One region of the Streptomyces sp. NPDC101234 genome, then DNA from elsewhere that is predicted to be linked to it. Evidence: riboswitches for the same ligand, from Rfam matches in the RefSeq annotation. Region 1 holds a riboswitch; the other holds the start of a gene.

What was found. Region 1 has a riboswitch for cyclic di-AMP ahead of ACIRR9_RS26120 (transglycosylase SLT domain-containing protein). Riboswitches for the same ligand answer to the same signal wherever they lie in the genome.
Region 2: linked by a shared signal. The riboswitch ahead of ACIRR9_RS13045 (transglycosylase family protein) and the one ahead of ACIRR9_RS26120 (transglycosylase SLT domain-containing protein) in region 1 are both predicted to bind cyclic di-AMP.

Annotation. Positions count from the first base shown of each region.
Region 1 is NZ_JBIWOA010000014.1:205,967-210,281, forward strand. It holds gene ACIRR9_RS26105 (FAD-dependent oxidoreductase) at 1-527, shown strand, start outside; gene ACIRR9_RS26110 (hypothetical protein) at 567-1,157, opposite strand; gene ACIRR9_RS26115 (HAD family hydrolase) at 1,304-2,110, shown strand; gene ACIRR9_RS26120 (transglycosylase SLT domain-containing protein) at 2,177-2,659, opposite strand; cyclic di-AMP (ydaO/yuaA leader) riboswitch at 2,665-2,860, opposite strand; gene ACIRR9_RS26125 (polyprenyl synthetase family protein) at 4,250-4,315, shown strand, end outside.
Region 2 is NZ_JBIWOA010000006.1:61,515-65,829, reverse strand. It holds gene ACIRR9_RS13055 (cytochrome P450) at 1-320, shown strand, start outside; gene ACIRR9_RS13050 (transglycosylase family protein) at 488-1,501, shown strand; cyclic di-AMP (ydaO/yuaA leader) riboswitch at 1,684-1,883, shown strand; gene ACIRR9_RS13045 (transglycosylase family protein) at 1,887-2,567, shown strand; gene eno (phosphopyruvate hydratase) at 2,899-4,185, shown strand; gene ACIRR9_RS13035 (septum formation initiator family protein) at 4,312-4,315, shown strand, end outside.

The sequences.
Region 1 (4,315 bases):
CGAAGCTGCGCCCGGAGTCGCCGTTCGGCCGGGCCTGGTCACTGTGGGCGCTCAGCTACTACCCGCACCCCTACCGCTACCTCCCGGCAAAGACCCGCCACTACCTGGTCCGCCGGGTCCTCGGCCCGCTCGGCGCCTGGTGGCTGCGCGACCGCTTCGAAGGCAAGGTCCAGGTGCACGAGGTCGCCGCCGTGACCGGCGCCGACATCTTTGACGGCGCCCCGGTCCTCACCGTCCGCACTCACGACGGCGGCACCGACCGCCTCACCGCCGACCATGTCATCGCCGCCACCGGCTACCGCGTCGACATTGCGGCGATGGACTTCCTCGGCCCCGAACTGCGCACCCGCGTCGCGGTCAGCCGCGGCGCCCCGAAACTCGGTGCCGGATACGTCTCCTCCGTGCCCGGCCTGTACTTCACCGGCCTGCCGGCGGCGGCGTCGTACGGTCCGGTGATGCGGTTCGTGTGCGGTACGGAGTTCGCCTCACCGCGCCTGGCCAAGCACCTGGCGGCAGCCCACGCCTGACGCCCCGGGCCGGGCCGCCACCCGGCCCCTGCGCTTTCCCTAGGCCTCCTCGGCCGCCCGCTGCCAGGCCACGAACTCCTCGATCGGCTCGGGCGGATTGGCCGCCTCCGTGGCCTCGACCTCCCAGCCCGGGCGGTACATGTCGAAGACCACCACCGGCAGCGGCCGCCCGAGGGCGCTCTCGATCCGGCCCCCGGTGTGCAGGTCCCGGGCCAGCTGTATGCACGTGTCCGCGAAGTGGAGCACCAACAGGTCGGTCCTGACGTCCAGTTCGGCGTCGTCGCCGTCCCCGTCGAACCAGAGTCCGAGCCGCCGGACCTCCTCGGTGTACAGCGTGCCGCCGACCGGGTCCTCGGGACAGTTGCCGAGCATCTCGAAGCCGTCGAGGAGCCAGCACGCGTAGTTCCAGCGGGCCTCGCCCGGATCCTCGGGAGACAGTTCGGCCTCGTACTGGGTCTCGGTGTTGTAGCCGATCGCCACATACGGTCTGCGGTAGTCGTCGTCGACACGCCAGATACGGAACGACAGCGCGTAGATCTCGGACCGCAGCTCCTGCGGGAACCGCTCCAGCACACCGGTCGCCGCCTCCAGCAGATGCGCCCGGAAGTCCTCCCGCTCGTCCGTCACCACGCACGCCCCCGTCAGATCGGTGCAATCAACTCACCGAAAACGTAACGCGCCCCACTGACAACATCCCCATCACCGAAGCAGCGGGCGCCACTTGAGGCTGAAACGCACAGTGAGTCCCAGGGGCGTGCTGTCCGTATTCTCTGATCATGGTCGCTCCCTCCCCGTACTCACTGATCGCCACCGACCTGGACGGCACGCTGCTGCGCGGCGACGACACCCTCTCGGAACGGTCGCTCGCGGCGCTCGCGCGGGCCGGCCGGGCCGGCGCCCGGCACCTTGTGGTGACCGGCCGCCCCGCGCCGAGAGTGCGCCCGCTTCTCGACGACCTCGGCTGCACGGGACTCGCGGTCTGCGGCCAGGGCGCGCAGCTGTACGACGCCGGAGCTGACCGGCTGCTGTGGTCGGTCACCCTGGACCGGGAGCTGGCGGAGACCGCGCTCGGCAAGATCGAGGCCGAGGTCGGCCAGGTGTACGCGGCCGTCGACCAGGACGGCGTGGACGGGCTCACGCTCATCGAGCCGGGCTATCTGATGCCCCACCCCACGCTGCCCGCGCTGCGCGTCGACCGGCGTGACGACCTGTGGTGCGCGCCCATCAGCAAAGTGCTGCTGCGCCACCACACCCTGTCCGACGACGAACTGGCGACGACCGCGCGCTCGGTGGTGGGGTCACTGGCGACGGTCACCATGTCGGGGCCGGGAACCGTGGAGCTCCAGCCGTGCGGGGTGACCAAGGCGACCGGGCTCGCACTGGCCGCCGACCAGCTGGGGCTGAGCCCCCAACAGGCCCTTGCCTTCGGTGACATGCCCAACGACATCCCCATGTTCGACTGGGCGTCCTACGGGGTGGCGATGGCCAACGCCCACCCCGAACTCAAGGCCGTGGCCGATGAGATCACCTTGTCGAACGAGGACGACGGCATCGCCGTCGTCCTCGAAAGACTGTTTCCGTAAGGCCGTTCACGGCCATTGAGCCGTCGAACGAGCCGCCGTGAGCCGTCGGCGGCCCTTCGGCCTCGATCAGTAGGCGCCGTTGACGTTGTCGATCGAGCCGTACCGCGCGGCGGCGTAGTTGCAGGCGGCGGTGATGTTCGCGACCGGGTCGTAGATGTCGTACGACGTGCCCGCCACGTGGTAGGCGTTGAAGGTCGGGTCGATCACCTGGAGCAGGCCCTTGGACGGGATGCCCTTGGCCGCGTTGGAGTCCCAGAGGTTGATGGCCTGCGGGTTGCCGGACGACTCGCGGATCACGTTGCGGTAGATGCCGTTGTAGGAGCCGGGGATGTGCTTCTCGGCCATGATCGCGAGCGACTCGCGGATCCAGCCGTCGAGGTTGTTCGGGTACCCGGCGAGTGTCGTCGAGGCCGTCGTGCCGGAGGTTGCGGTGGTGGCGGAGGCGGCGGTCGCACCCATGAGCGGGAGGGCGAGCACGGCGGCGCCGGTGCCCACGACGGTGAGCGTGCGGGCAATGCGGGTGCGGCGGGACTGGGCGGCAGCAGGCATGTCGAAGTTCCTCTCCGTCGCCTGCGAGGTGAGCTGTCGGGTTCGGGCTCGGGGAGTGCCCGGCCGCGCCGCCCGAAGGCGATGCGACTTCACCCCTAGCCGTTCCGGAACGACGTCTGTCAGTGACGTCGGCCGCCCGGTCCGGCGACTTACCTGGTTCCCCCGCTCCTGCCGTACGAATGAACTCGTCGATGGGTTACGACGGGCGGCGGCAGGATTAGGCGTCCGCCCGGCGAGCCGGAACGTATGCGAGAGCACATGTCCGAAACAAGCCCTGGAATCACACAACACACCCATTGACCTCCCTCTGAGGCGTATGGGGTGCTTGATCCTTTGCGGCTGCCAAGCCTCAACTCACCCACGGGGGAAGGAAAGAAAGGGGCGAGTTGCGATATCTGCGGCATTGGGCCCACGTGACCCACTTCACTAAATCGCAATTACGGCAAATCAGACATGACGGATTCTGGAAATCCGTTTTTCCAGACATCAACAGAAAAGCGCCCCGCCGTCATCCCTGTCGCGCCCTCTGCGGGTCACCCCGCTCGGGGTGTCGAAGTGGCCCGCGATGCGGGAGAGTTCACCTATTGTCCGAATTGTCATTTTAAGGTGAATTTCGGACCAATGGGGATGAGTGGGTCGCCTCGCTCGGGTGCGGATCGGTGACGAATGGCCGTTCGTCGATCGCTTACGTCTCCAGCGCGTCCTCCGTGAACACCGTGCTCTCCGGTGCGCGCGCGTGTCGCCCGGCCCGACGGCTTCGGCCGCGCCGGCTCTCGGGGTGGCTGATGGGGCCAAGGTCCGGAAGGGTGTAGGGAGTTCGAATGCGTGCGTGATTCTGGTCACGTTCGGGGCTGGGCTCGTCGACCCCTCCGTTCGCACGGCCGCCGGGCGGGGTGGCTGCCCGTCCTCGCAAGTCCACCGTGAGGGCGGAACCTCCGTCGTCGTGCGGGTCGTTCTCATGGCGGTCGCCCGTGGACCGGCCTGCGGCGACCGTCTCGACGGGCTCGACCGCTTCGGGTGTCGGCGCCGCAATCCGGAGGGGGTGCGGCCTTCCCGGGGGATGCCGGCAGTCCTGTCGCGCCACCGATGCGCGACCGGTGTGCCGGCGGCCGCTCGGCGGCCGTGCTCCCGTCCGCGGGGCTCTCGGTGCTCGGCGAGTCGGCGGGGGAGGTGCTGGAGCGGAGCGGATGCGGATTCCTCCGTCCGTGCGCGCCATGCGCGCGTAGGGGCGAGGTTCCGTCGGCCAATGGGGGCGGAGGTCGTTGTGTGTGATCCCGTAGAGGAAGGACGTGCGGATGGGTGTCATGTGCCCCTGCCGGTGCCGGTGCCGGTGCCGGATCCGGTACCGGATCGGGACACGGCCTATGCCTCGGTTCGAGACAACTATCAGCACTTCCTGTTAAGTCAGTGGATGTCATGTCATATCGGATGATCAGAAACATACCGGTCGTGATCCGATAGCGCCCGGGGTGTAACCGTGGGCGCTATCGGTGATCGAAACCTGACCGGATACGCTGACTTGAGTGATGGCAGCGACCTATCGACAAACCGTGTAAGCGCCAGTGGACACCAGCAGACAGGAGACCCCTCGTGACCGTCGGGCCGTTCGGGCTGAGCGTGCGGGACCAGGCTCTGGAAGCCGATGTCCAGGCCGGA
Region 2 (4,315 bases), on a different contig from region 1:
GCGGGCAGCGGATCGCGCCCGGCGACCCCGTCCTCGTCGTACTCGCCGCGGCGGACCGGGACCCGGAGCGGTTCGCCGAGCCGGACACCCTCGACCTCTCCCGGCGGGACAACCAGCACCTCGGATACGGCCACGGCATCCACTACTGCCTCGGCGCCCCGCTGGCCCGGCTGGAGGGCCAGACCGCGCTCGCGACCCTCCTCACCCGGCTCCCGGATCTGCGACTCGCGGCGGATCCGACCGAGTTGCGGTGGCGCGGCGGGCTCATCATGCGCGGACTGCGGACACTCCCCGTGGAGTTCACGCCCCTCGGTCGGTAAGCCCTCTACCAGCCAAAGGTGACCAGCACTCAAGTCTGTGATCTTCACGTGATCTGCGCGGCATTAACTTGTGACAAGTGATCGTCTGCCTATACGTTCACCCATCAGTGCGGCGCCCCTGCGGGACCCGTCGCGCTGGTCACCGCTGTCGCTCGAAAGGTTTCCGCATGCTCTCCGGGAACGGTCGTCACCGTCGCCCCCGCCAGGCTCCGGCACTCCTCGTCGCGGCCGGAGTGACTGGCTCGGCCATCGCCATCCCGCTGCTCGGCGCCGCGAGCGCCCACGCGGCCGACGGCACCACATGGGACAAGGTGGCCAACTGCGAGAGCGGCGGCTCCTGGAGCATGGACACCGGCAACGGCTACTACGGCGGCCTGCAGATGTCCCAGGACGACTGGGACAAGTACGGCGGCACGGACTACGCCGCCACGCCCGACCAGGCGAGCCGTTCGCAGCAGATCGCGGTCGCCGAGAAGATACTCGCCGAGCAGGGCACCAAGCCCTGGCGGACCTGCGCCCTGCTCGCCGGGCTCTCGTCGGACGACGCCTCGGTGAACGTCGACACAGGACTCACCGGATCGAATGATTCGTCCGGTTCCTCTGACTCCTCCGACTCCTCCGACTCTTCCTCCGGATTGTCGGACTCGTCCTCTTCGTCTGATTCCGGCTCCTCGTCCGACGCCACGGACTCCGGGGCCGGGACGGCGACCCCCGCTCCGAGTTCCAGCGCGAGTGGTGACTCCAAGAAGGACGCCACCGACAAGTCGGCCAAGACGGACAAGTCTGAATCTTCAGACACAAATACCTCGAAGGCGAGCGAGAGCCCCGTAATTCCCGATAGCAGCAGCGAATCGGACAATTCTTGGCAGGCCGGCGGGTCTTGGAGTCTGGTCGACACAGGGGCCGTCGGTAGTAGCAGTGGCAAGCACCGCGGCGGCTCGGCGGACGAAACCGTGAAAAACGGTCAGAAGGTCGCATCCTCCGGCCGTCACGCCTCCCGGGATGCCGGCACCTATACCGTCCGGGACGGCGACACCCTCGCCTCCATCGCCGACTCCCTTGACCTCGACGGCGGATGGCGCGCTCTCTACGCCGCGAACAAGGCGGACATCGGCACCGACCCGAACGACATCACCCCCGGTCAGACCCTGAAACTCGGCAGCGAATCGGACGAAAAGTAGCGGGAGTTGGCGCCCGACTTGGGAGCTGATGTCCGGTTTGGTGAAAGTGTGGGATGAGTCTCAGAAGCCCTGATCATCTTTGAAATTCACCGGATCGCCCGCTTACGGTCGAGGCCGCTCGTCACCACGAGCCCCGGCCGCCGCAACGCCGAGTCCTGCCAGTGGCTGCCCGGGAACAGTCGACGCGTCAAGCGCCGTAGGCAGGAGCGGGGGACCCAAGGTAAGTGCCGGGTCCGGCAGTTGAGCCCTCATGGGCGCACGGCCGAAAGGCCGCCGGAACCGGCTAGGGGTGGAGCCGCGCACCGACACACAGGTGTGCGGCCGGGCAACTCAACCGGCCCGAACCCGACAGCTCACCTCGCAGGCGTCGGTGAGGGGATCCACCATGCTGTTTTCCGGCAAGGGCAAGCACCGTCGTCCGTCCAAGGCCGTTCGCGCCATCGCCGTCGCCGGTGTCACCGGCGTCGCCGTCGCCGCCCCGCTGATGGCGGCCGGCAGCGCCTCCGCCGCCACCGCCTCCGAGTGGGACACCGTCGCCAAGTGCGAGTCCGGCGGCAACTGGTCCATCAACACCGGCAACGGCTACTACGGCGGTCTGCAGTTCTCCGCCTCCACCTGGGCCGCGTACGGCGGCACCGCCTACGCCCCGCAGGCCAACCAGGCCACCAAGGCGCAGCAGATCACGATCGCCGAGAAGGTCCTCGCCGCGCAGGGCAAGGGTGCCTGGCCGGTCTGCGGCACGGGCCTGTCCGGCGCCGCCTACACGGGCAGCAGCGCCGGCTCCTCCAACTCGTCGAGCGGCAGCACGAGCAGCCGTACGACCGACACGCAGGCCGCCTCCCGGTCCGCCGAGCGTCCGGCCGTGACCAAGACCGTCACCACCCCGACCGGCAAGAAGGTCAAGAAGGGCAACGGCGAGTACAAGGTCGTCAAGGGTGACACCCTCAGCTCGATCGCCCAGAAGCACCACGTCAAGGGTGGCTGGCAGGCCCTGTTCAAGCTGAACAAGGACATCGTCGCCGACGCCGACTTCATCTACCCGGGTCAGCAGCTCCACCTGAAGTAAGACCCAGCTGAACCACAGCCCCCACACAGTCGTGGTCCCCATAGTGGGGACCATGTGAGGGTCACCCCCGTCCCCCACGGGCCCCCGCTTCGGTGCGTTTTCCCCCGTACGCACCGGAGCGGGGTTTCTTTTTTGACCCGCTCTTCTTCCGTTCTTCATCGGGACCCTCTTTGTTCCGCGCGTGAACAATGAGTACCGTCTGAGTGTCCACGGGCCGGTCGGTCGACCGGCTGACGGCCCTGGGACGGTTAGGCTCTAGTCGCAAGGCTGAGCAAGGGCCGACAAGGCTCGCGTGCGCCCCGCACAACCAGCGTCACATCCCAAGAAGGAGATGCTCGTGCCGTCCATCGACGTCGTCGTAGCCCGGGAAATCCTGGACTCCCGAGGCAACCCCACGGTCGAGGTCGAGGTCGGCCTCGACGACGGCAGCACGGGTCGTGCCGCCGTTCCGTCCGGCGCCTCCACCGGCGCCTTCGAGGCCATCGAGCTCCGTGACGGCGACCCCAACCGCTACCTCGGCAAGGGCGTCGAGAAGGCCGTCCTCGCCGTGATCGAGCAGATCGGCCCGGAGCTGGTCGGCTACGACGCCACCGAGCAGCGCCTGATCGACCAGGCCATGTTCGACCTGGATGCCACCGACAACAAGGGCTCGCTCGGCGCCAACGCCATCCTCGGCGTCTCCCTCGCCGTCGCGCACGCCGCCTCCGAGGCCTCCGACCTGCCGCTGTTCCGCTACCTCGGTGGCCCGAACGCGCACCTGCTGCCCGTCCCGATGATGAACATCCTCAACGGCGGCTCGCACGCGGACTCCAACGTCGACATCCAGGAGTTCATGATCGCCCCGATCGGCGCGGAGTCCTTCTCCGAGGCGCTGCGCTGGGGTGCCGAGGTCTACCACACCCTCAAGAAGGTGCTGAAGACCAAGGGCCTGTCCACCGGCCTCGGCGACGAGGGCGGCTTCGCCCCGAACCTGGAGTCCAACCGCGCCGCGCTCGACCTCATCCTCGAAGCGATCAAGCAGGCCGGTTACGTCCCCGGCGAGCAGATCGCGCTCGCGCTCGACGTCGCCGCGTCCGAGTTCTACAAGGACGGCAAGTACGAGTTCGAGGGCAAGTCCCGCTCGGCCGCCGAGATGACCGAGTACTACGAGGAGCTCGTCGCCGCGTACCCGCTGGTCTCCATCGAGGACCCGCTGTTCGAGGACGACTGGGCCGGCTGGAAGGTCCTCACCGACAAGCTCGGCGACAAGGTGCAGATCGTCGGCGACGACCTGTTCGTCACCAACCCGGAGCGCCTGGCCCGCGGCATCGAGGAGGGCACCGCCAACGCCCTGCTGGTCAAGGTGAACCAGATCGGTTCGCTGACCGAGACCCTGGACGCCGTCGAGCTGGCCCAGCGCAACGGCTTCAAGTGCATGATGTCGCACCGCTCCGGCGAGACCGAGGACGTCACCATCGCCGACCTCGCCGTCGCCACCAACTGCGGCCAGATCAAGACCGGCGCCCCGGCCCGCTCCGAGCGCGTCGCCAAGTACAACCAGCTGCTGCGCATCGAGGAGATCCTCGACGACGCGGCGGTGTACGCCGGCCGCTCCGCGTTCCCGCGCTTCAAGGGCTGAACCCCTGCGGCCCGCAGCGGCCGGTAGAGGGTAAGGCTTAGCCAGTCGTACGTACGTCCCCGTACCCGGTCCCGTACCGTGTCCGGGGACGTACGCACGTATCAGGGCGACCAGGGAGGCGGGGACATGG